2 regions of the Clostridium sp. TJA032 genome follow, and region 2 is predicted to be linked to the other one. Evidence: a T-box and tRNA genes for the amino acid it is inferred to sense, from the RefSeq annotation. Region 2 holds a T-box; the other holds one or more tRNA genes.
What was found. The T-box of region 2 lies ahead of leuS (leucine--tRNA ligase). A T-box ahead of a tRNA ligase gene usually reads a tRNA of that ligase, here a tRNA-Leu.
Positions count from the first base shown of each region.

Region 1: it encodes a tRNA-Leu, which carries the amino acid that the T-box ahead of leuS (leucine--tRNA ligase) is inferred to sense. The anticodon was not compared.

Region 1 covers NZ_JBZEFB010000001.1:707,591-719,862, reverse strand. The annotation lists gene clpX (ATP-dependent Clp protease ATP-binding subunit ClpX) at 1-698, shown strand, start outside; gene lonB (ATP-dependent protease LonB) at 804-2,495, shown strand; gene lon (endopeptidase La) at 2,631-4,964, shown strand; gene yihA (ribosome biogenesis GTP-binding protein YihA/YsxC) at 4,964-5,557, shown strand; gene AC4FRL_RS03235 (hypothetical protein) at 5,737-6,129, shown strand; gene AC4FRL_RS03230 (hypothetical protein) at 6,165-6,371, shown strand; gene AC4FRL_RS03225 (hypothetical protein) at 6,392-6,625, shown strand; gene AC4FRL_RS03220 (hypothetical protein) at 6,711-7,214, shown strand; gene AC4FRL_RS03215 (zinc dependent phospholipase C family protein) at 7,314-7,886, shown strand; gene AC4FRL_RS03210 (methionyl aminopeptidase) at 8,212-9,081, shown strand; gene AC4FRL_RS03205 (DUF6414 family protein) at 9,119-10,051, opposite strand; tRNA gene AC4FRL_RS03200 (tRNA-Leu) at 10,190-10,276, shown strand; gene AC4FRL_RS03195 (M15 family metallopeptidase) at 10,474-11,262, shown strand; gene AC4FRL_RS03190 (DUF368 domain-containing protein) at 11,297-12,202, shown strand.
Region 2 covers NZ_JBZEFB010000001.1:60,960-73,231, forward strand. The annotation lists gene AC4FRL_RS00275 (YjjI family glycine radical enzyme) at 1-247, shown strand, start outside; gene AC4FRL_RS00280 (YjjW family glycine radical enzyme activase) at 256-1,077, shown strand; gene AC4FRL_RS00285 (hypothetical protein) at 1,180-1,686, shown strand; gene AC4FRL_RS00290 (tetratricopeptide repeat protein) at 1,753-2,556, opposite strand; gene AC4FRL_RS00295 (alpha-L-fucosidase) at 2,750-4,060, opposite strand; gene AC4FRL_RS00300 (HesB-like protein) at 4,223-4,549, opposite strand; gene AC4FRL_RS00305 (HesB-like protein) at 4,631-4,975, opposite strand; gene AC4FRL_RS00310 (polyamine aminopropyltransferase) at 5,262-5,993, shown strand; gene AC4FRL_RS00315 (pectate lyase-like adhesive domain-containing protein) at 6,262-7,266, shown strand; gene leuS (leucine--tRNA ligase) at 7,396-9,846, opposite strand; T-box leader at 9,921-10,130, opposite strand; gene AC4FRL_RS00325 (NUDIX hydrolase) at 10,174-10,737, opposite strand; gene AC4FRL_RS00330 (biotin--[acetyl-CoA-carboxylase] ligase) at 10,923-11,903, shown strand; gene AC4FRL_RS00335 (DUF4184 family protein) at 12,005-12,272, shown strand, end outside.

The DNA.
Region 1 (12,272 bases), 650 kb from region 2:
AAGGTGTTCAACAAGCCTTATTAAAAATTTTAGAAGGAACAACTGCTTCAGTACCGCCACAAGGAGGTAGAAAACATCCACATCAAGAGTTTATACAAATAAACACTTCAAATATTTTATTTATATGTGGTGGAGCTTTTGATGGAATAGATAAGATAATTGAAAAAAGAGAAACTAAAAGTTCTATAGGCTTTGGAGCTGATGTTAAGGGTAAAAATGAAAAGAATGTTGGCGAACTTTTAAAAGATATAATGCCTGGAGATTTATTAAAATTTGGATTAATACCTGAATTTGTAGGAAGATTACCAGTTTTAGTAACTTTAGAAGCCTTAGATAATGAAGCTTTAGTAAGCATATTAACAAAGCCAAAGAATGCTTTAGTTAAGCAGTATAAAAAGTTATTTGAATTAGATAATGTAAAGCTAGAGTTTACAGAAGGGGCTTTAAAAGCAATTGCAGATGAAGCTATAAGTAGAAATACAGGGGCTAGAGGTTTAAGAGCTATAGTAGAAGAAACTATGATGGATATAATGTTTGATATTCCTTCAGATGAAAATATAGTAAAAGCTACTATAACAGAAGAAACTATAAAAGATAAGAAGCCACCAATAATTGAAAGACTTCCAGAAGGTGAAGTTAGACCAAATTTAGTAGCTGAGAAAAAAAGTAAGAGTAAAAAAGATATAGAAACAGCTTAATTTTAAAAGATGCATAGTAATTGTGCATCTTTTTTATTTATAGTTTTTTGGAATATACTCATAAATTTAGGAGAATACTAAGCCTAAGAAAGGATGGTATTTAATATGAATATATATACATTTATGTTATTTTTACAAGTATTAATGTCAATTTTTTTCTATATCTACATGACAAAATCATTTTCTAATAAAAAAAATAATAAAAACATTTTAAAAAAAGAAAATGAAAAAGAGATGGAAAAGTTAAATAATTTAAAGAAAATAAAATTAACAGAGCCTTTAACTGAAAAAAGTAGACCTAATAATTTATATGAAGTAATAGGGCAAGAAAAGGGAATAAGAGCACTTAAAGCAGCACTTTGTGGGCCAAATCCACAGCATGTAATAATATATGGACCTCCAGGGGTTGGGAAAACTGCAGCTGCTAGAATTATTTTAGAAGAAGCTAAAAATATTGTTTCTTCTCCTTTTAATAGAGAATCTAAATTTGTAGAGATAGATGCAACTACTTTAAGATTTGATGAAAGAGGAATTGCAGACCCCTTAATAGGTTCTGTGCATGACCCAATATATCAAGGAGCTGGAGATTTAGGCATTAAAGGAGTACCACAACCTAAAGTTGGAGCAGTAACTAGAGCACATGGAGGGATGCTTTTTATAGATGAGATTGGAGAACTTCATCCTATTGAGCTTAATAAGCTTCTTAAAGTATTAGAGGATAGAAAGGTATTTTTAGACTCAGCTTATTATAGTTCAGAAGATCCAAATACTCCTCCTTATATAAAGGAAATTTTTGAAAAAGGACTACCAGCTGATTTTAGGTTAATAGGAGCAACAACAAGAAGTCCAGAAGAAATAGCTCCTGCTATAAGATCAAGGTGTGTAGAGATATTTTTTAAAGCCTTAAGTTTTGAGGAAATTAAAAAAATTGCATCAAATGCAACAAGAAAGGTTGGATATAGAATAAGTGATGAAGGTCTTAATATAGTTTCAAAGTATTGTACAAATGGAAGAGAGGTTATTAATTTAATTCAATTATGTTCAGGACTTGCAATGAATGACAATAGAGATTACATAAAAGAAGAAGATATTTACTGGGTAATTGAAAATGGTCAGTATAATCCTAGGTTAGAGAAGAAAATTTTAGAAGAACCTGAAATAGGTTGTGTTAATGGCTTAGCTGTTTATGGAACAAATAATGGTATATTAATGGAAATAGAAGCTACAGCTAAGGAAGTTAAAAAAGGAAGAGGAAATTTAAAGATAACAGGAATAGTCGAACAAGAAGAATTAGGAGATGGAAATAAAAAAATAAGAAGAAAGAGTACAGCTTATTGTTCAGTGCAAAATGTTTTAACTGCATTAGATAATTTATATAATTTAAATACAAAAGATTATAATATACATATTAATTTTCCAGGAGGTATTCCTATTGATGGCTCATCAGCTGGAATTAGTATAGCTACAGCTATATATAGTGCAATTAAAAATCTTCCTGTAAACAATAAAATAGCTATGACAGGAGAGATATCAATAAAAGGAAGGGTTAAGGCTATAGGAGGAGTAAATGCTAAAATATTAGCAGCTAAAAGGGCAGGAGCTAGTACTGTTATTTTACCAAAAGAAAATTTAGCTAATGTAAATAAAGAAATAGAAGGAATTTCTATAGTTTATGTTAAAAATTTAGAAGAGGTTTTAAATAAAAGTATTTTAATAGAAGATAAAATAAATAGTGATTTAATATTTAATGAAAATATAGCATTTTTAGGAGCAAGTTCTTTAGAGGCAAAATCATAAAATAAAGCTAGCACTTTAAGTGTTAGCTTTATTTTGTGATTTTAAATAAGCTTGAAAAAAACTTATAATATGTGTATACTTGATAAAGACTATATATTTATACATAGTTATTAATTTTTTTTGGAGGGGATATTTATGAAAGAAGATAAATTAATTCTTCCTTTAATTCCTCTAAGAGGTTTAACCGTATTTCCTAGTATGGTTATATACTTTGATGTTGGTAGAAAAAAATCAATAGAGGCTGTTGAAAGAGCTATGGCTGAAAATCAAAAGATATTTTTAGCAGCTCAAAAAAATATTGATGTTGAAAATCCAAGTGAAGATGACATCTTTAACATAGGTACAATATGTGAAATAAAACAAATTGTAAAAATGCCAAAGGATACTATAAGAGTTTTAGTAGAAGGTATCAAAAGAGCAAAGATAGATGAATTCTTTGAAAAAGAGGAATTATTTGAAGTAGAAATAAAAGAAGTCGAAATAGATAAAGATGACAATGAAGAAGAACTTGAGGCTTTATCAAGAAAATTAAAGGATGATTTTTTCGAACTTTTAGATATTACATCAGGTAATGGTGTATCTAATGCAGATTTATTTGACAATTTAGAAGATGAAAAAGATTTAGAAAAGGTAACAGATTTAATATCTGCATATACTCTTATGAAACAAGAGGACAAGCAGGATATACTTCAAACTTTAAATTTAAAAGAAAGAATTGAAAAATTAATATTTTATGTTAAGCAAGAAATTGAAATAGCTAAAATAGAGAAGAAAATAGGTTCTAAAGTAAAAAAGAAATTAGATAATGGGCAAAAAGAATATTATTTAAGAGAGCAAATTAAAGTTATTCAAGAAGAACTTGGAGAAGAGGATGAAAATAAGAAGGCTATAATTGAATTTGAAAGAATTATTAAAGAAAAAAAACTTCCTAAGGATGTAAAGGAAAAAGCCTTATATGAAATATCAAAGCTTAAATCATCATCTCCATACTCTCAAGAAGGTGGAGTTATAAGAACTTATCTAGAAAATTTATTAGATATGCCTTGGGGAGAATTTACTAAGGATACTTTAAATATAAAAGAAGCAAGAAAAATTTTAGATAAGGACCATTATGGCTTAAAGGATGTAAAGGATAGAATTTTAGAATATTTAGCTGTTAAACAAATAAGTAATTCACTAAAGGGGCCTATAATTTGTTTAGTTGGTCCTCCAGGAGTTGGAAAAACTTCGATTGCTAAAAGTGTATCTAAGGCATTAAGTAGAAAGTTTGTAAGAATGTCTTTAGGTGGAGTTAGGGATGAAGCTGATATAAGAGGACATAGAAGAACTTATGTTGGTGCAATTCCAGGAAGAATTGTTACTGGGTTAAAAGAAGCTAAAAGTATGAATCCAGTATTTTTATTAGATGAAATAGATAAATTAGGTATGGATTTTAAAGGAAATCCAGCAGATGCTTTGTTAGAGGTGTTTGATAAAGAACAAAATAAGACTTTTAGAGACCATTATTTAGAAGTAGATGTTGATTTATCTCAAGTTTTATTTATAACAACTGCGAACTCTTTAGAAGGTATTCCAAGACCTCTTTTAGATAGAATGGAATTAATAGAAGTATCAGGATATACTTATGAAGAAAAATTTAAAATTGCTAAAAGATATTTAGTTCCAAAGGTCTTAAAAGAACATGGTGTAACTAAAGAACAAATAAAAATATCTGATTCTTCTTTAAAGCTTATAATAGATAGTTATACAAGAGAATCTGGAGTTAGAAATCTTCAAAGACAAATAGCTAATGTTATAAGAAAAGGAATAAGGGATATAATAGAAAAAGATAAGAAAACATTAACTATATCAACTAAATTAGTTGAAAAATATTTAGGCCCAAAAATCTTTAGCTATGATGAAATTGATAGGGAAGATAAAGTTGGAGTAGTTACAGGAATGGCTTGGACAGCTTATGGTGGAGATACATTGCCTGTAGAAGTAGTAGTTATGGATGGTAAAGGTAGATTAGAACTTACAGGACAACTTGGCGATGTAATGAAAGAATCTGCAAAAGCGGCATATTCCTATGTTAGAGCTAATATGAAAAAATTAGGAATAAAAGATGAATTTTATTCAGACAAGGATATTCATATACATGCACCAGAGGGAGCAGTTCCTAAGGATGGTCCTTCAGCGGGGGTTACTATGACTACTGCGTTAGTATCGGCATTAACTAATAAAAAGGTTAAGCATAATGTTGCTATGACTGGTGAAATAACCTTAACTGGAAAAGTTTTAGCTATTGGTGGGTTAAAAGAAAAATGTTTAGCAGCAAGAAGAGTTGGAATTGATACAGTTATAGTTCCTAAAGAAAATGAAAAAGATGTACTTAAACTTCCTAAAATAGTTAAAGATAGTTTAAATATAATACTTGCAGAGAAAATTGATGATGTATTAGAAAATGCATTGGTTGGAGTGAAAAAATAATGAAAATAAAAAGTTCTGAATTTATAATATCAGCAGTTAAGAGAGAACAGTATCCTACTGATAATTTACCTGAGATAGCCTTTGTAGGTAGATCAAATGTTGGTAAATCTTCTATAATTAACTCCTTAACTAATAGAAGAGGATTAGCAAAGGTAAGTCAAACACCAGGTAAAACTAGATTAATAAATTTCTTCCTATTAAATAAAGATTTTTATTTAGTTGATTTACCTGGATATGGATATGCAAAGGTATCTAAAAAGGAAAAAGCATCTTGGGGTGCTACAATAGAGAGATACTTATTAAATAGAGCTCCGTTAAAGAAGGTTGTTTTATTAGTTGATTGCAGACATAAACCTACTGCTGATGATGTTCAAATGTATGAGTGGATAAAGCATTATGGATATGAAGTTGTAGTTATTGCTACAAAAAGTGATAAAATATCTAATAATCAAATAGGGAAAAGTGAGAAGCTTATTAAAGAAACTTTAGGATTACCAAAAGATTATAAGCTTAAGTTTTTCTCTTCACTAAATAAAAAAGGAAAAGATGAACTTGTAGATTATCTTTTTGATGATTTAGTTAATGAAGAGTAAGTAGATAATAAAAAGAAGTTATGAAATTTAATTTTCATAACTTCTTTTTTATTTTAGAAATTATATGTTTTAAAAAATAAATTTATTACAAAAAGTAGAAAAAATTACAAAAATATGTGTCAAAAAAATATTATTAGAATAGTATGTAGTATAAAGAAAATAAATGGAGGTTAAGATTTATGGAATTAAATGAAATCTTAGATGGAATGACAAGAGATAATTGCTGTAATAAGGGTTATGGAAATTCTTTTGATAATTGTGGAACAGTTGGAGGAAATAATAATTGTGCACCTTTCCCTAATAATTGTGGAGGCTTTGGAAACAACTTTGGCTTTGGTGGAGGCTTTAACTCTTTAATTTGGTTATTCTTATTATGTGGCGGCTTTGGTGGAAATAGTGGCTTTGGAAATAGATGCTGCTGTGATGAGGATTGTTGCTGTGGAAATAGAAATAGTGGCTTTGGTTGTAACTCTATAATATGGATAATAATTTTATCAACTTTATGGGGTGGTTCTTCAAACAACTGTGGAAATAATAATGGAAATGGATTTTTAGGAAACTGTGGATGCTAATTTAAAATAAAATAATAAGAAAGGAGATATTTAAAATGAGCAAGAAGAGAAAATGTTGTTGTAGAGAAAATCATGTTAAAGATAATAGATGTAATGGAATGGATGCTTGTACAGTATTACCAACTCTTTTAATATTACAAAACTCAGGATTATTATGTAATGATAGAGCATATATCTTAATTTTATTATCATTATTATGTGGTGGATTTAATTCTTGTGGAAGTAACAATAAGTGTTGCTAAAGTAAAAAGGAGTGAATTTTATGAGCAGAAGTAAATGCTGTAAAAATAAATGCCATTGCAAGAGCAAGAAGAATAATTGTTGTCATGAAAAAAATGTAGCATGTTCATCATTTAATCCATGTACAACTTTACCAACTTTATTAATGCTTTGCCAATCAGGTTTATTAAATAATGATAGAGCATATACTTTATTCTTATTATTCTGGCTATGTGGTGGTGTAAATACAAATAGCTGCGGCTATAAATGTTGTTAGAATAATTATTGGAGGGTTTTTATTTAAAACCCTCCTTTAAATAAAAAAATAATACATATATTTTTATTTATAAGGAGGATAGTAGATGTCAAAAGGAAAACATAAAAATAAGAAAAGGGAAAATTTAAGAGAAGAAAACTTTGCTCCTAGTTTAAATCCTCAAATTTTAGAACTTTTAGGACTTAATAATATAAACCAAAATAATTTATCAGAACTTTTATCAGCTATGAATAATAATGGCTTTGATATGAACTCTATAAATTCAATTTTAAGTAATGAAGGTAGTTTCATTGATAATAAAAATCAAGTTAATAATGAAAATAATTTCAATCCCTTTGGAAATGTAGGTGGATTTGGAGATTTAGGTTCTCTTATGGGGCTTTTAGGAAATAATAATTTCAATAATATGGGAAACTTAGATTCATTAATTAATAATTTTGGAGGAGCATCTTTAAATAATTTGAATAATACAGGAGAAGATAATATAGTCAATATGTTAATTTCTATTAGAAATCTTGTGGATTCTGATAGAGCTAGATTTTTAGATAAGGTTTTAAAGATGTATAAAGAAGGAAAAATAACTTATTGATTTTTTAAAAGGTTAAATTAATATATTTAACCTTTTTTTATTATTGTAATTTAAAAAAAGTTTTTTTGAGCAAAATAAATTAAAAGGTGGTGATTTTTTATGCTTTATAAAACTCATGTTGAAATAGGAGAGAACACATTTAATAGTATAGAAGGAGATTTAAAAAGTTTAATAGATAAAGATAGTTTTTTAAAGGGAAATGTTCTTCCTGATATATCTCCTAAATATAGAGTTAAAAAACATGGAAGAAAGCAATTTGAAGATATAATATATCATAAGGTAAAGTGGTTAAGTAGTTTAAAAAGTAAAGACATAATAAATGAAATAGGAAAAGAAAAATTTAGTATAGAATTAGGCGTTGTATGTCATTTTTTATGTGATTTTTTTTCACTTCCTCATGAAGAAGAATGGGGATTTAAAAAAAGTGTTACCTTAAAACATGTATTATATGAGAAAAAACTTCATAAGGTACTTACAAAGGATATAGAAATAAATGATAGTTATAAAATTTTAGAAAACTCTACCTATGAAAATTTTTTAAAAAAAGCTCTAGAAGATTATAGAAAGTCTGAAGGCTTTATAAGTGATTTATTTTTTGCAATGTATTTAAACAATTCTATTGTTAGATATGTTTTAGAGTCTATAGAAAAAAATGATTCTATTTTAAATTAAAGTATTAATAAATTCTTTAAGTGTTACATATTATTATAAAAAGAGTAGCTTTTGGGGGGAAATATTTTGATAATATTTGCAAAAAAAATTAAAGTAAGAGGAGTTATATATAATTTGTTAAACTATAATGAATATAATAAAATAAAATATAGTTCCTTCTATGTATAAAATTTCATTAATTACATTTATGTATAGGTTTTAAATTTAACCTATACTTTTTTTATAAGAGCTTTTTATAGTATGCTTGAAAAAAGTATAACTTAGTATATACTTAAATATAGAGATTACTTTAATTTTATTTAAAGTTTTTATAAGGAGACAAAAAATGAAAATAAATAGAAATGACCTATGTTGGTGTAATAGTGGAAAAAAATATAAAAAATGTCATATGGAGTTTGATGAAAAATTAGAAGAACTTGCTAGGGAAGGATATGAAGTTCCTACAAGAGACATAATAAAAAATAAAGAGCAAATAGAAGGAATAAGAAAAAGTGCAGAAATAAATAATGCAGTTTTAGATTTAGTTTCTGAAAATATAAAGGCAGGAATGAGTACAGAGGAAATAAATAAAATAGTACATGATTATACTATAAGCAAAGGAGCAATTCCTGCACCTCTTAATTATGGAGGATTTCCTAAAAGTGTTTGTACTTCAATAAATGATGAAGTTTGTCATGGTATTCCTGATGAGAATATAATTCTTAAGGAAGGAGATATAATAAATGTAGATGTATCTACTATATATAATGGATACTATTCAGATGCTTCAAGAATGTTTATTATTGGAGAAGCTAGTGAGAATGCAAAAAAATTAGTAAGAGTTGCTAAGGAATGTTTAGAAGAAGGAATTAAGGCAGTTAAACCTTGGGGATTTTTAGGAGATATAGGATATGCCATTGAAAAACATGCAAAGGAAAATGGATATTCAGTAGTTAGAGATTTTGGAGGTCATGGAGTAGGATTAAAATTCCATGAAGACCCTTTTGTATACCATTATGGAGATGCAGGAGAAGGTATGGTTTTAGTACCGGGAATGGTATTTACTATAGAACCTATGATAAATGAAGGAAAGTATGATGTCTTTGTAGATGCTGATAATGATTGGACAGCATTAACTATGGATGGTTCTCTTTCAGCACAATGGGAGCATACTGTTTTAGTTACAGAAGATGGAGTAGAAATAATAGCTAAATAAAAAAAGACCTTCTAATATTTTTTAGAAGGTCTTTTTTTTAAAAATACATGCTTATAGGAAGGATTAAAATACTAGGTCCTTTTATTTTAGTAACTGGACATTTAGGTAGGGGAATATTAAGTTTTCTTAATACTTCAAAATAGGGGCTTATAGATTTTAAAAGTTCTATATGATAATCTTCTTGATTTACTTTTCTAAATAGATTTATATCTTCTTCATTGTTACATATTTTAATAACCTTTCCTAATACATTGATATTTGATTTATGAAAGGCGTAAAAATCACCATTTAAAAAGTATTTTGAATTAACATTTATTATAGCATTATAATCTACACAGGATAAAATCATATCTTCTGTAGAGTTTAAGGTAAATTTAGATTTTATATTTTTTAGTAAATTTAATATAATAGAAAAATTTAATTTTTCTAAAGAGGTATCTTTTAGAAGAAAGTCTAAGTCCTTTAGTGGAAAGGCTTCTATTAAATTAATTAAAGAATCTAAGTAAGAGTTTAATGAGTTTTCTATTAAAGAGCCTTTTATTTTTAAAAAATCTCCTTCGCAAATATTAGTATCTTTAAAACTAGAGGCGTCAATATCTTTAATAGCCTTAGAATTAGTCATTTTTTTTAAAAGTTTATTGTGAATTTCAAAGGAGGTATAAATTCTTTTGATTTCTTCTTCTGTTCTTCCAAAAAGTCTATTTTCTATACTTTTATTATTTCCGTAATAATTTGTTTTATTGAAATCTCTTGATTTATTACTAGTTTTAAAGCCTTTATTATATATTTTATTTTTCCCTTCTCCAAAAAATAATTTATTATTTTCATCTGAATGAATTCTACCAGATAAGGTATTATCACAAATTTTTTTAGAAGTGTATATATCTATATATCCATTTAAATATACAGAGGAAAGACTTTTTATTAAATATTCATCTATATAGATAAATAGGTTTAAAAGTTCGTTCATAATCTATTCTCCTAAGGCAAATTTATACTCTTATAATTTATATTACAAAAAATAAATACTATGATAAGTTTTTTAAAAGCTAGTTTAATTGGAAATATTGACAATGAAAGGAGGGTAATGTATAATTAAAATGTTCAAGCCGAAGTGGCGGAATTGGCAGACGCAGCGGACTCAAAATCCGCCGGGCTAATACTCGTACGGGTTCGAGTCCCGTTTTCGGCACCAAACACCTGATTTTGTCAGGTGTTTTTTTATATATTTATTATTTATTTACTTTTTAAATTACTTTAAACTTTAATAATTTTTAACAAATATAAATAAATTTATTTTATAATATAAATAAATTTATATTTTTAAGTTTATATATCTTTAATTTTGGAAATAATTTAAAAGATTATGTTTAAAGTTGGAGGTATATTTTCTTGAGAATAAAAAGATATATAAAAATATTAGCTTTTTTTATAATTTTATTAATTAGTTTTTTTAGTGGTAGATTTTATGAAGTATATAAAAATAAAGCCTTTGAAGTTGCTGTTTTAAATGAAACTTTAGAGGAAAAGGTCAATGAAGAAAATTCTTATGAAAATCTTAAGGAAGATGAAATTTATATAAAAGATAAAATCTTAAAAGATGATAAAGGACTTTTAAAACTTGTTAATAAAGAAAATTTAATAAGTAAAGATTATAATATAGAAAAACTAGTATTGCCTAAGGCTAACTTTGTTGGTTTAGAAAGTGAAGAGAGAAATAAGATAAGTAGTATTATGAAAGAAGATATAGAAAGACTTTTTGATGATGCTAAAAAAGAAGGGTTAGATTTATATATATCCTGTGCTTATAGGTCTTATGAAGAACAAGATTATTTATATAAAAGAGCTTTAAAGAGAGAAAATAGTGAAAGTAGTACTTTAGTTGCCATACCAGGAGCTAGTGAACATCAACTAGGATTAGCAGTTGATTTTACAACAAGGTCTATAGGATTTCAATTAGAAAAATCTTTTGAAGATACAAAGGAAGGACAATGGCTATTAGAAAATGCTCATAAATATGGTTTTATATTAAGATATATGAAGGGAAAAGAGGATATAACAGGATATGAATATGAACCCTGGCATTATAGATATGTTGGAGATTTACGGGTTAGCAATTACTTTTATGAAAATAATATAACCTTAGAAGAATTATATGAAAAATTAGATATAATAAAATAATAAACAATAAAATAAAATTAAAAGGAGATTTTCTATGTATGTAATTAACTTTATAAGAGGTTTTTTAATGGCTTTAGCAGATAGTGTACCAGGAGTTTCTGGTGGAACTATAGCATTTATAATGGGATTTTATAATAAATTTATAAGTTCTTTAAATGCTTTAACCTCTTCAAAGAAAACTGACATTAGTAAAAAGGATGCTATAAAGTTTTTATTAAAATTAGCAATTGGATGGGTAACAGGATTAATTTTATCAGTTTTATTTATTTCTTCAATCTTTGATAAGGAAATATATAAGATAAGTTCTTTATTTACTGGATTTATAATATTTTCTATTCCTATAATAATTAAAGAAGATAAGGAAACCTTAAAGAAAAATTATGGATACATAATATATGCTATTTTAGGGATTTTAGTAGTTGCATTAATAACATATTTTAATCCAGCTTCAAGTGGAGATAGTGGAACAAGTATAGTTTTAAATAAGTTTTCTTTTCCTTTAGCTATATATGTTTTCTTAGCAGGAATGATTGCTATATCAGCAATGGTTTTACCAGGAATATCAGGTTCAACTCTACTTTTAATATTTGGTCTTTATGCACCAGTTTTAAAAGGTGTTAAAGCTGTTTTAACTTTAAACTTTGATTATCTTCCTATGCTTTTAATTTTTGCCTTAGGAGTTATTGTAGGAATAGTTACTACTATAAAGTTAATAAAATATTTGCTTTCAAATTACAGATCACAAATGGTTTATTTTATAATAGGACTTATGATAGGTTCTATATATGCAGTTTTTATGGGTCCTACAACTTTAGAAGTTCCAAGAGCTGCTATGAACTTAAAAAGTTTTAACTTTTTATTCTTCATTATAGGAGGAGCTTTAATTATAGGGCTACAACAATTAAAAACTTATTTAGAGAAAAAAGAGGGAATTTCTTAAAATTCTTTGTAATAAAATACAAAAAAGCTATCATTATATGAAATAATGGTAGCTTTTTCTTTAATAATAT
Region 2 (12,272 bases):
TGAGGATACATATAAAGAGCATCCTGAAGCTTTAGTAGATATTATAAAAGGGGCTTTTAATTCTGGCATAAGATATATGTCTGTTTACGGAAGTGGAGCAGAGGTTATTAGAGTAACAGGATATTTAGCTAAGCGTTCAGAAGTTTGTAAACTTGAGAAGGGTGAGGCTGTTCTTAATAATACAGATGTATTTGCAATGGGTGCAAAAAATAATTGTCATGCCTTTGAAAGAAAAATTAGAAAGTAAGTGATTTTATGGCTTTAGTAAATAAGATAATTCCATTTTCCTGCGTAGATGGACCTGGGAATAGAATGGTTATATTTTTTCAAGAGTGTAACTTTAAATGCTTATACTGTCACAATCCTGAAACTATAAATAAATGCATAGCTTGTGGAAAATGCGTTGAAAATTGTGAAGTAGGAGCCTTATCTATAAGCAATGGAAAAGTTATTTGGGACGAAGAGGAATGTATTTCATGTGATAAATGTATAAAGATTTGTGATTATATGTCTTCACCAAAAACTAAGGATTATTCTTTAGAAGAACTTTTAAAGAAAATAGAAAAGGATAGTTTTTTTATAAGAGGAATAACAGTTAGTGGAGGAGAATGTACATTAAACTCAGAATTTTTAATAAAGCTTTTTAGAGAAGTTAAAAAGCTTGGTTTAACTTGCTTTGTTGATACTAATGGCAACACTAATTTAAGTGATGAACTTATAGACCTTACAGATAAGTTTATGCTTGATGTTAAATCAACCTGTGAAGAAGAAAATATTTGGCTAACTAAATCATCAAATAAGTTAGTATTAGAAAATTTAAATAAACTATTAAGTCTAAATAAGATGTATGAAGTTAGAACTGTTATAGCTAAAGGGTTAAATAATGAAAAAACAGTAAAATATGTATCTAAAGTAATTGGTGATAAATGTAGATATAAACTTATAAAATATAGACCCTTTGGTGTTAGGGAAGAAGGAATAAAGGTCTTTGGGGATTTAGTAACAGATGAAAGTTATATGAAAAGTTTAGAAAAAATAGCTAAAGATAATGGTTGTGAAAATATTATAATTACTTAGTATTTTATAAATTTTAAATCCTGCTATTTTAAAATAAAAAAGCTTATAACTAAATATTAAATAAATTTAATATGAAAATTATTTAATATTAGGAGGAAGGATTTGAAAAAGTTTTTTTTAATAACATTTTTATTCTGTTTCATAATAGGAGGAGTACTTTTTTATAGGTTTAAAAGTAGAGATTTTTTAAATCTAAGTATTGAAGAAATCTCTATAAGTAGTGCAAATGAAAGTGATTTTTTAAATAGTTCTGTAGAGAATAAAGAAAATCCAGAGGATTATTTTGATATAGTCTTTGATATTAAGGCTAAGAATACTTCTCAAAATTTATGTGCTGAAAGTGTAAAACCTCATATTATATTACCTAAAGAATTTAACAAAGAAGATTTAATTGATGTAGGAGTAACATCTTTAAGTAATAATAAGGGAATATATCCTAAGAAAGAGGAAGCATTTCCTTATACGATTTTCTTAAAGAAAAATAATTATTCAAAGGAAGAAATTTTAAAAATTTTAAAAGAATCTACTTTAAGGGTAAATATTCTTAGTTATGAAAAAGGACCTTTAAAATATTTAACTTATGGTGGAAGTTGCGAATATATTAATTAAAAATTCTTTTAATTAATATAAAAATACTATTTGAAATATTTAATTTTATTTCAAATAGTATTTTTTTTATTTTATATTTAATTCATTTATAGCTTCTCTAATTTTATCCTTAGTTAAAGCTGACAGATAAGATTCTCTTTTAGTTAAGGCCTTATCAAAGGATTCTAAAGCAGCTTCATTATTTCCTTCTTCTTTTAAAATTAAACCATAGTAATAATAAGGCTCTGGAATACCAGGGTCTTCTTTTAAAAGTTCAGTATATAATTCTTTAGCTTTTTCTTTATCACCAGTAAAGTAATAAGATTGAGCTAAGTTATCTTTTATAACTTTATTATCTTTATCATATTCATAAGCTATAAGGTTATATTTTAAAGCCTCATCGTAACGCTTGTCTAAAATTAAAAAATATCCTAAAGTTTCATAAACTGTTGAATGTTCATATTCAGTATGAAGATTTTGTAATTCATCAATAGCCTTTGGCAAATTCCCATTTTTCCAAGTTATTAGAGCATCTGTCATTTTGTATGAAGCTCTTAATCTTTCAGGTAATTTATTATAGTCAATTGCCTTTAAAAGTTTAGTAGCTTCCTCTAAATTTCCTAAGTATAAAGTAAGATAAGCATATTGTAATCTAATACTATCACTAGTATTTTTATATGTACAAGCTTTTTTATAAAACTCTAAAGCTTTTTCTCTTTCTCCATTTTTAAAGGCAACATTACCTTTATAAGCTAGTATATAGGGCTTTTTACTATTGTATTTATATAAGGCATATATTACTACAACTATTAAAGCTAAAATATATTGCTTCATCATAAGTAGTATAAATACTAGTATTAAAGCTATTATAAAATCATAAGCTATATTCATTTTTACTCCTCCAATAAATGTTACAATTTATAGTATAAGAATAATTTTAATGGAATTTTATTCTTAATACAACTTTACCTAGGAAGATTTATAAAAAATATCTTAAATAATAAGAAAAATTTATATTAAAATAAGGCACAGAAACTTTAAAAATTAAAATTTCTATGCCTTAAAAAATAAAGGCTTTTTATTTTTAATTAGTTTCTCCTAAATAGGCTCCAATATGATTTATAAGAGGAGGATTTTTATACTTAGTAAAGGAAATTTTTATTTTATCAGTTTTAATAGGACTAATAAAACTAGCAATATGCTTATATCCTATTGAATTTCCCTTATAAAGTTCAAACCAGCCATTTTTGTATCCATAAATCTTAAATTCTTCTACATTTTGCCCTTCTGCTATCCACTCTCTAAGTTCTAAAATATTAAATTCTGTAATTTTATTGAAATTTATCTCTATATAAGGGTTAATAGCATTTTCATTAGCTATCCAATAGGATTTTTTGTAATCATCAATTAAATTATAACTATCACTATAGGAAGAGTTAGTAGCTAAAATTGATGCCCCTTTAATTAAATTATCGCTAAATGTTTTTCTTATATATGATGAAAACTTAGTAAGCAATTTTATATCTTCTTCTCTTAAAATTCCTTCTTTATTAGGTGTTATAGATAAAACTAAATTAGAATTTTTTCCTAAGGAATTATTATATATATTTTTTAGATTATTAATAGGAGTATTTTTATTATTAAAACAAGTATTTAAAGAATAAATACTTTCTCCAACTATCCAAGAATCACCATAAATATCTCCTTTATAAAGAGAATTATCATTATATGTTTCTTTTAATTTTTTTAAATTAACAGAGGAGAAGAATATTTTGTTTGTATCATTTATATCTGAATAGTAGGTATAACGTACATCAGGTCCAATAGGGCTAGATATAATACACTTAGGATTTATCTCTTTTATTACTTTAAAATAACTTTCAAAATCAAGAGAAGAAAAATCCTTATCTAAAATACATTTATCTAAAATAATTTCACTTATATTATTATAATTACTCATAAGTTCTTTTAATTGCATTATATAGTAATTATCATATTCTTTAGGAGTTAAGTTAAGAAGAGGGTAATCTTTTAATGTAAGGTAAACTCCAAATTTAAGTCCAAATTTTTTGCAGGACTTACTTACTAGATTAACTAAATCAAAATCATCAAATTTTGAATTTATATAAACTCTTGAAAAATCACTATTCCATAAGAATAAACCATTATTAAGTTTACAATTTAAAATAACTTTTTTAAATCCAAATTTAAATAAACTTTCTACCCAAAAATCTGTACTAAAGGAAGGTTCTCTTAAAAAAGAAGGAGCTTCGCAATTAATTTCAGAATTGTTTGTAAATGTATTCATTGACATATCTAAAAAAGCTATTAGTTCATCTTCTTGGTACTTTCTTTGTTCTTTAGTTGGAATTAGGTTTACTAGAGTTAAGTTCATTATCTCTCCTCCTTAAAATAAAAGTATTTATTAAATTATAATACTAAAGTAAAATATAAACAACTAAAAAAAGTAAAAAATTCAAAATAAATACTGTTAAAAAATAAGAAGTAAAATTTAATTTTTAAAATAAAAAAAGAGAGGATTAATCCTCTCTTTTTATTAATGACATCCTGAACAAGATGAACATCCACCTTCAACTTTTTTTACTGGTTGAAGAGATAATCCTCTTCCTCCATTTTCATCAGAAGAAACTAAAGTGAATCCTTCAAAGTCATTAACTAAATCTTTGTTAACGAAGAATGTTATATCTTCAATTGTAACAACTTCATCATCTTCCTTTGCTTCATCTACAGAAATGTTAAATACAGGACCACCACAACCAACTCCTGCTAGGTTAATTCTTATATCGAATTTTTCAACTCCATTTTCTTTAAGAAAATCTTTAAACTCATTATAAGCTTCTTTACTCATTTTTACAGCTGACATGTTCTTTTCCTCCTAAAATTTTATAAATATTTATGTAATTACTAATATATTTTAAATATTATTTTTAAAAATATACTCATTTTAGTGACAGCTACCACAGCTACCACAGTTTCCACTACATCCGCCACCTTCATAATCATTCATTAAAGGTGTTAGAGTTAATCCTTCTCCAAGGTTTTCTTCATCTGAAAGAATAGAAAAACCTAAAAATATTTCGATTAAGGTAGGGTCTATAAGGAAAGTTAAATCTTTTATAACTTCGATTTCATCTCCCTCATTTTCTTCTCCAGCAGTTACGTAAAACATAGGTCCCATAGGGCCATTACCACCAAAGTTTATTCTAATAACATTACTATCTATATCATTTGATTTTAGAAATTCTTTAAATTCAACATAAGCATCATCGCTCATTGCTACCTTTTTCATTAAATCACCTACTTAAATTTCAATTAATTAATAATTAGTATTAATTGATTAAATTATATCTTTTTAAGGAAAATAAATCAAGACTATTTTAGTAGGAATTTAAAGTGTAATAGATTGTTTAGGAAAAAATACGAGAATTTTAATATATTAAGATAAGTTTTAATAAATAATTCTTAAGTATAGTCTTTTTTAAAAGAAAAATTATGTTTATATATATAGTAAGATATTATGTTAAAATGTATAATAAGTAAAAAATCTGTTTTTAATATTCTAGAAAGGAAGAAGTATGATACCGTATAATATAGATTATTGTGAGAAGAAGATAAGAGAGTACAAAAAAAATATAAAGGAAAAAAGGCTAGGAAACTTTACTATTAAATATAGTGATGAAAAAGACTTTGATGGATATTTATATAATCATAAAACTTTTTTAAAAGAAAGTCCTATAGAGTTATATGAAGGAGATAAGCTTTGGATGAGAATTTCTCCAAAGGAAATACAAGGTTCCTATGAAAGTATAAAAAGAGCTAAAGGAAGAGTGGGAGTATTAGGTCTTGGCTTAGGATATTTTGTTCAAGAACTTTCTAAGGAAGAAAAGGTTGATGAAATAATAGTTTATGAGATTAGTGATGAGGTTGTTAATTTATATTTAGAAAATTTTGGAGAAAATTCTAAGATTAAAATAATAAAAGGTGATGGATTTAAGGCTAGAAGAGAGAGTTTTGACTTTTTTTATTGTGATATATATGAATATAAAATAAGTGAAGAAATAGTAGAGCATTATAAAAAGCTTAAAGAAATTCATAATATTTTAGAATATAGCTTTTTTGGAGTAGAGGCTTTTATTTTAAGTTGTCCAACTAGTGAGATAGTTTGGGTTTACATTTTAGAAGAATGGATGGAAATGGCTAAAGATTTATTTATAAGGTTTAATCATAGCGAATTTATAAAATACTTTACTCCTTTAAAAGAAGAGGAAGTTTTAAATCTACTTAAAGAGTTTTCTAAAGTGCTTTAAAAATTTTAGTATATAATTAAAAAATATAGTATACAAATTCTCCTGTTATATAATGGGAGAATTTTATATTTAATCTAAAATTAAAGAATTTATAAGTAATAGGTAAAAAAATAAAGATAATATATACAATTATATATTTATATCTTTTAGTAGGGTTAAAAAAATCTAGTATATGTCAAAAAAATCTATAATTTATTTTTGAAAACCTATACAAAAAATGATATAATGATTTCATAATAAAATATATAAAGAAGAGGTGATTTTTAATATGGCCCATAAAAAAGTGGCAAAGATATTAGCAACTGCTATAGTAGTAAATAACCTCTCCAGTAGCGTAGTTTTAGGCAAAGAATTAAACGTAATAGATAATAAAAAGGATAACTCGATTATAAATGAAAGTTTAAATCAGAGCAAAATATATAGTAATATTTTTAGAATAGAAAAAACAGTAGGCAGTACAGAAGAATTTTTGAGAATTATAAATCAAGGAGGTTTAGAAGAAATTAAGCTGTCTAGAGATATAGACCTTAGTAAAATAAGTAAGGGATTAGATATAACTGGGTCTAATATTGTAATAGATGGTAATGGTAATAACATATATGTTAGTAGGGTAGCAGAAGATATTAAAGGGGATTTTTTTAAACTACAGGGAGATGGGATTGTGCTTAAAAATTTAAATATAGTATGTAAGGGAGAGAATGAGGAAAATAATAATGCCCTTATTTCTATATTAGGTGATGATGTTAAATTGGAAAATGTTTCTATTGAATCTAATTTTAACAAGGCTATTGAGGTTTTAGATGGAAAAAATGCTAATATTAAAAATTGTAAAGTAAACAATAAGAAAAATTCTAGTTATGGAATAAGAGTTGATAATGGTGAAGTTACTTTAAAGGATTTTTATTTAGAAAACAAATCAGGCATTGGAATAGATGTTTTAGGAAAAGCTTCAAAGGTTAATTTAGAAGGAACTATAAAAATAAATTCTCCTATTGAAGTTAGAGGACAATTAAGAGATGGCGCAGTTTTAAATTCTGATAATGAGCAACTTATAAATGAAAAAAAAGTTTTTGGCTACACTTATTATGATGTTGCTAAAGAAGAAGAATTAGTTAAAAATAAGTACGAGTTTTTAGAAGCCTTAAATAATAAAATAGTAAAGAGTATAAAATTAATTGATAATATTGATTTAAGAGGAGAAGAAGAGTATTATTATAAGGTTTTAAATAAAGATAAGAATATAGATAAAAATAATTATCATATAATAATGTAATAAAGAAAAAAAGGTATCTAAAGTTTAAGTTCTTTAGATACCTTTTTAATTATGGTATTTCTTTAAAAGTGTTAATTTTTAAGATTAGTATTAATTTTAAATTAAAAAATTTGCAACGTTAATATTATATTACTTAACAACTATATTTACAAGTCTACCTTTTATAACTATTACCTTTATAATATTTTTTCCTTCTGTTGAAGCAATTATTTTTTCATCAGCTAAGGCTGCTTCTTTTATTCCTTCTTCATCTAAATCAGAAGAAACCATTATTTTATTTTTGATTTTTCCGTTAACTTGAATAGCTATTTCTATTTCATCTTTAACTAAAGCCTTAGGGTCAAATTTTGGCCATGCTTCATTAAAGATTGAAGAAGTATTTCCAAGTAGACTCCATTGTTCTTCACTAAAGTGAGGTGCAAAAGGTGCTAATAATCTTAAGTAATCAGAAACTACATCTTTTAAGAAAGTAAGATTCATTTCTTTTTCTTGAGTATATTTAGATAAAGCATTTATAAATTCCATCATTCTAGCTATAGCAGTATTAAATTGAAGTTTATCTGTATCCTCAGTAACAGATTTTATAGTGTTATGTCTCCAATAGTTAAGCTCTTTTTCAGCTTTATCCATTGTTGTTTTGTTATTTTCTCCTTTAGCTATAGCTTCTCTTGCAGTATCTATAATTCTTTCGATTCTTTCTACAAATCTATTTACAGATTTAATACCATCATCACTCCAAGCACCACCTTCAGTATAAGCAAAGCCAAACATTAGATACATTCTAAATACATCTGCACCATATTCTTTTATGTAATCATCAGGAGATATTGTGTTTCCTTTTGATTTACTCATTTTTAATCCATCTGGTCCTAGTATTAATCCTTGATGAGTTAAAGAAGTAAATGGTTCATCAAAGTTTAAGTATCCCATATCTCTTAGGGCTTTAGTTACAAATCTTGCATAAAGAAGATGCATACATGCATGTTCAGGACCACCAACATATTTATCAACTGGTAATATTTTATTTATTATTTCAGGATTAAATGGAGCTTCTGTATTTTTATTATCTGGATATCTTAAATAGTACCATGATGAACATACAAAAGTATCTAAAGTATCAGTTTCTCTTTTTGCTGGTTTTCCACAGTGAGGGCATGTTGTATTTACAAAGGCTTCACTTTTAGCTAATGGAGATTTTCCATCAGGAGCAAATTCAACATCATATGGTAACTCAACTGGTAATTGACTTTCAGGAACAGGTACTATACCACAGTCATCACAATAAACAACAGGAATAGGAGCACCCCAATATCTTTGTCTTGAAACTAACCAGTCTCTTAATCTGAAGTTTACTTTCTTTTCACCAAGTCCCATAGAAGAAAGTTTTTCAACTATTTTTTCTTTAGCTTCCTCTGTAGTTAGACCGTTAAATTCGCCAGAGTTTATTAAAATACCAGCTTCACAGAATGGAAGAGTAGTATTATTTCCTTCTTTATCTTCTATAACTCTATTTATTGGAAGGTTAAATTTTTCTGCAAAAGCAAAATCTCTTTCATCATGAGCTGGAACAGCCATAACAGCACCAGTTCCATAAGTTGCTAATACATAATCGCCAACCCATATAGGAACTTCCTTACCTGTTAATGGATGTATAGCATATGCACCAGTAAATACACCAGTTTTTTCTCTTGAAATAGATTGTCTTTCTATATCTGATTGTTTTTTAGCTTCTTCTTTGTATTCCTCAACAGCTTCTTTTTGTTCCTTTGAAACTATTTTATCTACAAGTGGATTTTCAGGGGCTAAAACAACATAGCTAACACCACATAAAGTATCAACTCTTGTTGTAAATACATCAAAGCTTAAATCACTATCTTTAACTTTAAAGTTAACTTGAGAACCTGTAGACCTTCCTATCCAATGTTTTTGCATAGCAACTGTTTTTTCAGGCCAATCTAAACCATCTAATTTATCTAATAATTCATCAGCGTAATCTGTTATTTTGAAGAACCATTGAGTAAGGTCCTTTTTAGTAACTTCTGTTGAACATCTTTCACAAGCACCATCAACTACTTGTTCATTAGCTAAAACTGTTTGACAGGATGGGCACCAGTTAACAGGAGCTTTTTTTCTATAAGCTAATCCCTTTTCATATAATTTTAAAAATAGCCATTGAGTCCATTTATAATATTCAGGTGAGCAAGTTACAACTTCATTATCCCAGTTAAACATAGCTCCCATAGCTTTTAATTGTTCTTCCATTTTAGCTATATTTTTTATTGTTGAATCTTGTGGGTGTATTCCTGTTTTTATAGCAAAGTTTTCAGCTGGTAAACCAAAAGCATCAAAGCCCATTGGTTGGAATACATTATATCCTTGCATTCTTTTGAATCTAGCCCATGAATCAACTGGTCCATAGTTAAACCAATGTCCTGCATGTAATTGGCTACCTGAAGGGTATGAGAACATTTCTAATACATAAAGTTTTTCCCCTTCTTTATTTGGATCGAATTTATAAATGCCAGATTCGGCCCATTTATCTTGCCATTTTTTATCTATGGCAGTACTATATTTACCCATTAATTAATCCTCCTCTAAAGTATATATAATAAAATTTTTTATAAAAAATAAAAAAACCTTTCATCTCTTAAAATTTAAGAGACGAAAGGATATTCGCGGTACCACTCTTATTAGGAAAGTTTTCTTTCCTCACTCGATTTTTTTATAACGGTTTTACCGTATGTGCTTTTTTTCACACATATGCTCCTAGGCAAGTTCATATTATCATAACATTGTGTCACAGCAAACCACAACTCTCTTTAGTCTATGAATTTAATATTACTACTCCTATTCAAAGCTTTTAATAATTCAGTTTTTATATATTATATATCAAAAGTTTTAAACAAGTCAATTAAATTTAAGCTTAAGTTTTGATATTAGCTTTTCATAAATCTTTATCATATGTTTTTCATTACAGTATTTTGTTATTTCATCAAAGTGAATCCACATAACTCCTTTATTTTCATCTAGTTTAGGAGTTAAGATTTCATCTTCATTACATTCTATTAGATAAGTTAAATTAAGATGAAGATGAGAAGATATATATTCTCCGTTTTTTACATGACCATTTACATTTAAAACTTCTAAAGAAAAGGGAGTTTTAAGAAGCACTTTAGGATTTTTAATTCCTGTTTCTTCTTTTAGTTCTTGTAAAGCCGTTTTAAGTGGGATTTCTTCTCCATCTGAATGACCGCCAGTACATGCCCAAGATTTATATATATTGTGGTAAATCATTAGAAATTTATTTTTTTCTTTATTTATTGCAAAAGCTGAAACAGTTAAATGAAGTATTTTGTTTTTTCTTGTTAAAATATCTTTAAAAGAGTTTAAAGCATCTAAAAAAACTTCTTTATCTTTTATTTCAACTTCATCAAAGGGAATATAATTTTTTATAGCATAAATATAGTTCATAAAAGTACCTCCTAAATTTATATTTAATTATAACTTAAAAAATATTTTTATTTAAAAATATTTTTGTTAAATATGCCTTTTGTGATAAGAAGAGGTTGTCAATATTATGCATAAAAAATATAATCAAGGAGAGTATTACTTAAAAGAATAAGTTTTTATAGAGAGTATTGATTGGAGGAGATTAAGTGGCACTTAAGGATTCTATACTTAAAATATTAGAGGAAAATAGAGATGAAAGCTTATCAGGGGAAGAATTAGCTAAAAGATTATCTGTATCTAGGGCAGCTATATGGAAAAATATAAAGTCTCTTAGAGAAGAAGGATATAATATTTTAGCAGTTACAAATAAAGGGTATAAACTTACAAAGGAAAATGATTTAATATCAGCAGAAGGAATAAAAATATTTTTAAATAAAGAGTATAGAGAAAATTATATAAAGGTTTATAAGGTTATAGATTCTACTAATCAAGAGGCAAAAAAGCTTTTAATGGATAAGGATATACCAGAGGGAACTGTTTTAATTGCAGAGGAGCAGACTGCTGGAAGAGGAAGGTTTCAAAGAAAATTTTTTTCTCCTTCACAAAAAGGAATTTATATGAGTGTAATTTTAAGACCTAATATAGAACTTTCAAAGGCTATACATATAACTACAGCTACTGCAATTTCAGTTTGTAGGGCAATAGAAAATTTAACTAAGAAAAGGCCTAAGATAAAGTGGGTAAATGATATATTTTTAGATGGTAAAAAGCTTTGTGGTATATTAACTGAAGCAACAGGTAATTTTGAAAGTGGAAGAGTTGAGAATGTTGTAATTGGCATAGGTATAAACTTTAAAACTGAGGAAGATAGTTTCCCTGATGAAATAAAACATTCAGCCTGTTCATTATTTCAAGGAGAAAAGCCTACAGTTACTAGAAATAGAATGATTGCAGAAATTTTAAATGAACTTTTTGCTTTATGCAATAATTTAGAAGATAAGGACATAATGAAAGAGTATAAGGTATTATCATTAGTATTAGGAAAGGAAGTTACCTTTTATAAAAATAATAAGTTAAATAAAGCAGTAGCAACTGATATTACTGAAAATGGTGCCTTAGTTGTTAAATATGAAAATGGAGAAATAGATTATTTAAACTCAGGAGAAATTTCAATAAAAACAATATAATGAAAATTAAAATATTTAGCTTTATTTAGTAAAAAAATGTAGGGTTTATTTTATTTTTTGCTATTTATTTAATAAAATTTAATTTTATTAAGGAGGAGAATATGCCTTTTACTTTAGCACATCCAGCAGCTGTAGTTTTTTTGAAAAATAAAAAATTAAATATTACTGCCTTAATTTTAGGAAGTATGGCTCCAGACTTTTTATATTTTATAAATTTTAGGCCTTATGGAAATTTAGGACATAAATTATTAGGATTTTTTCTACTTAATTTACCTTTATGTTTTTTATTAGCCTATGTTTTTCATAATATAATTAAATCACAACTTATAAGTAATTTACCTAACCCCTTTGATAAATGGTACTTTTATT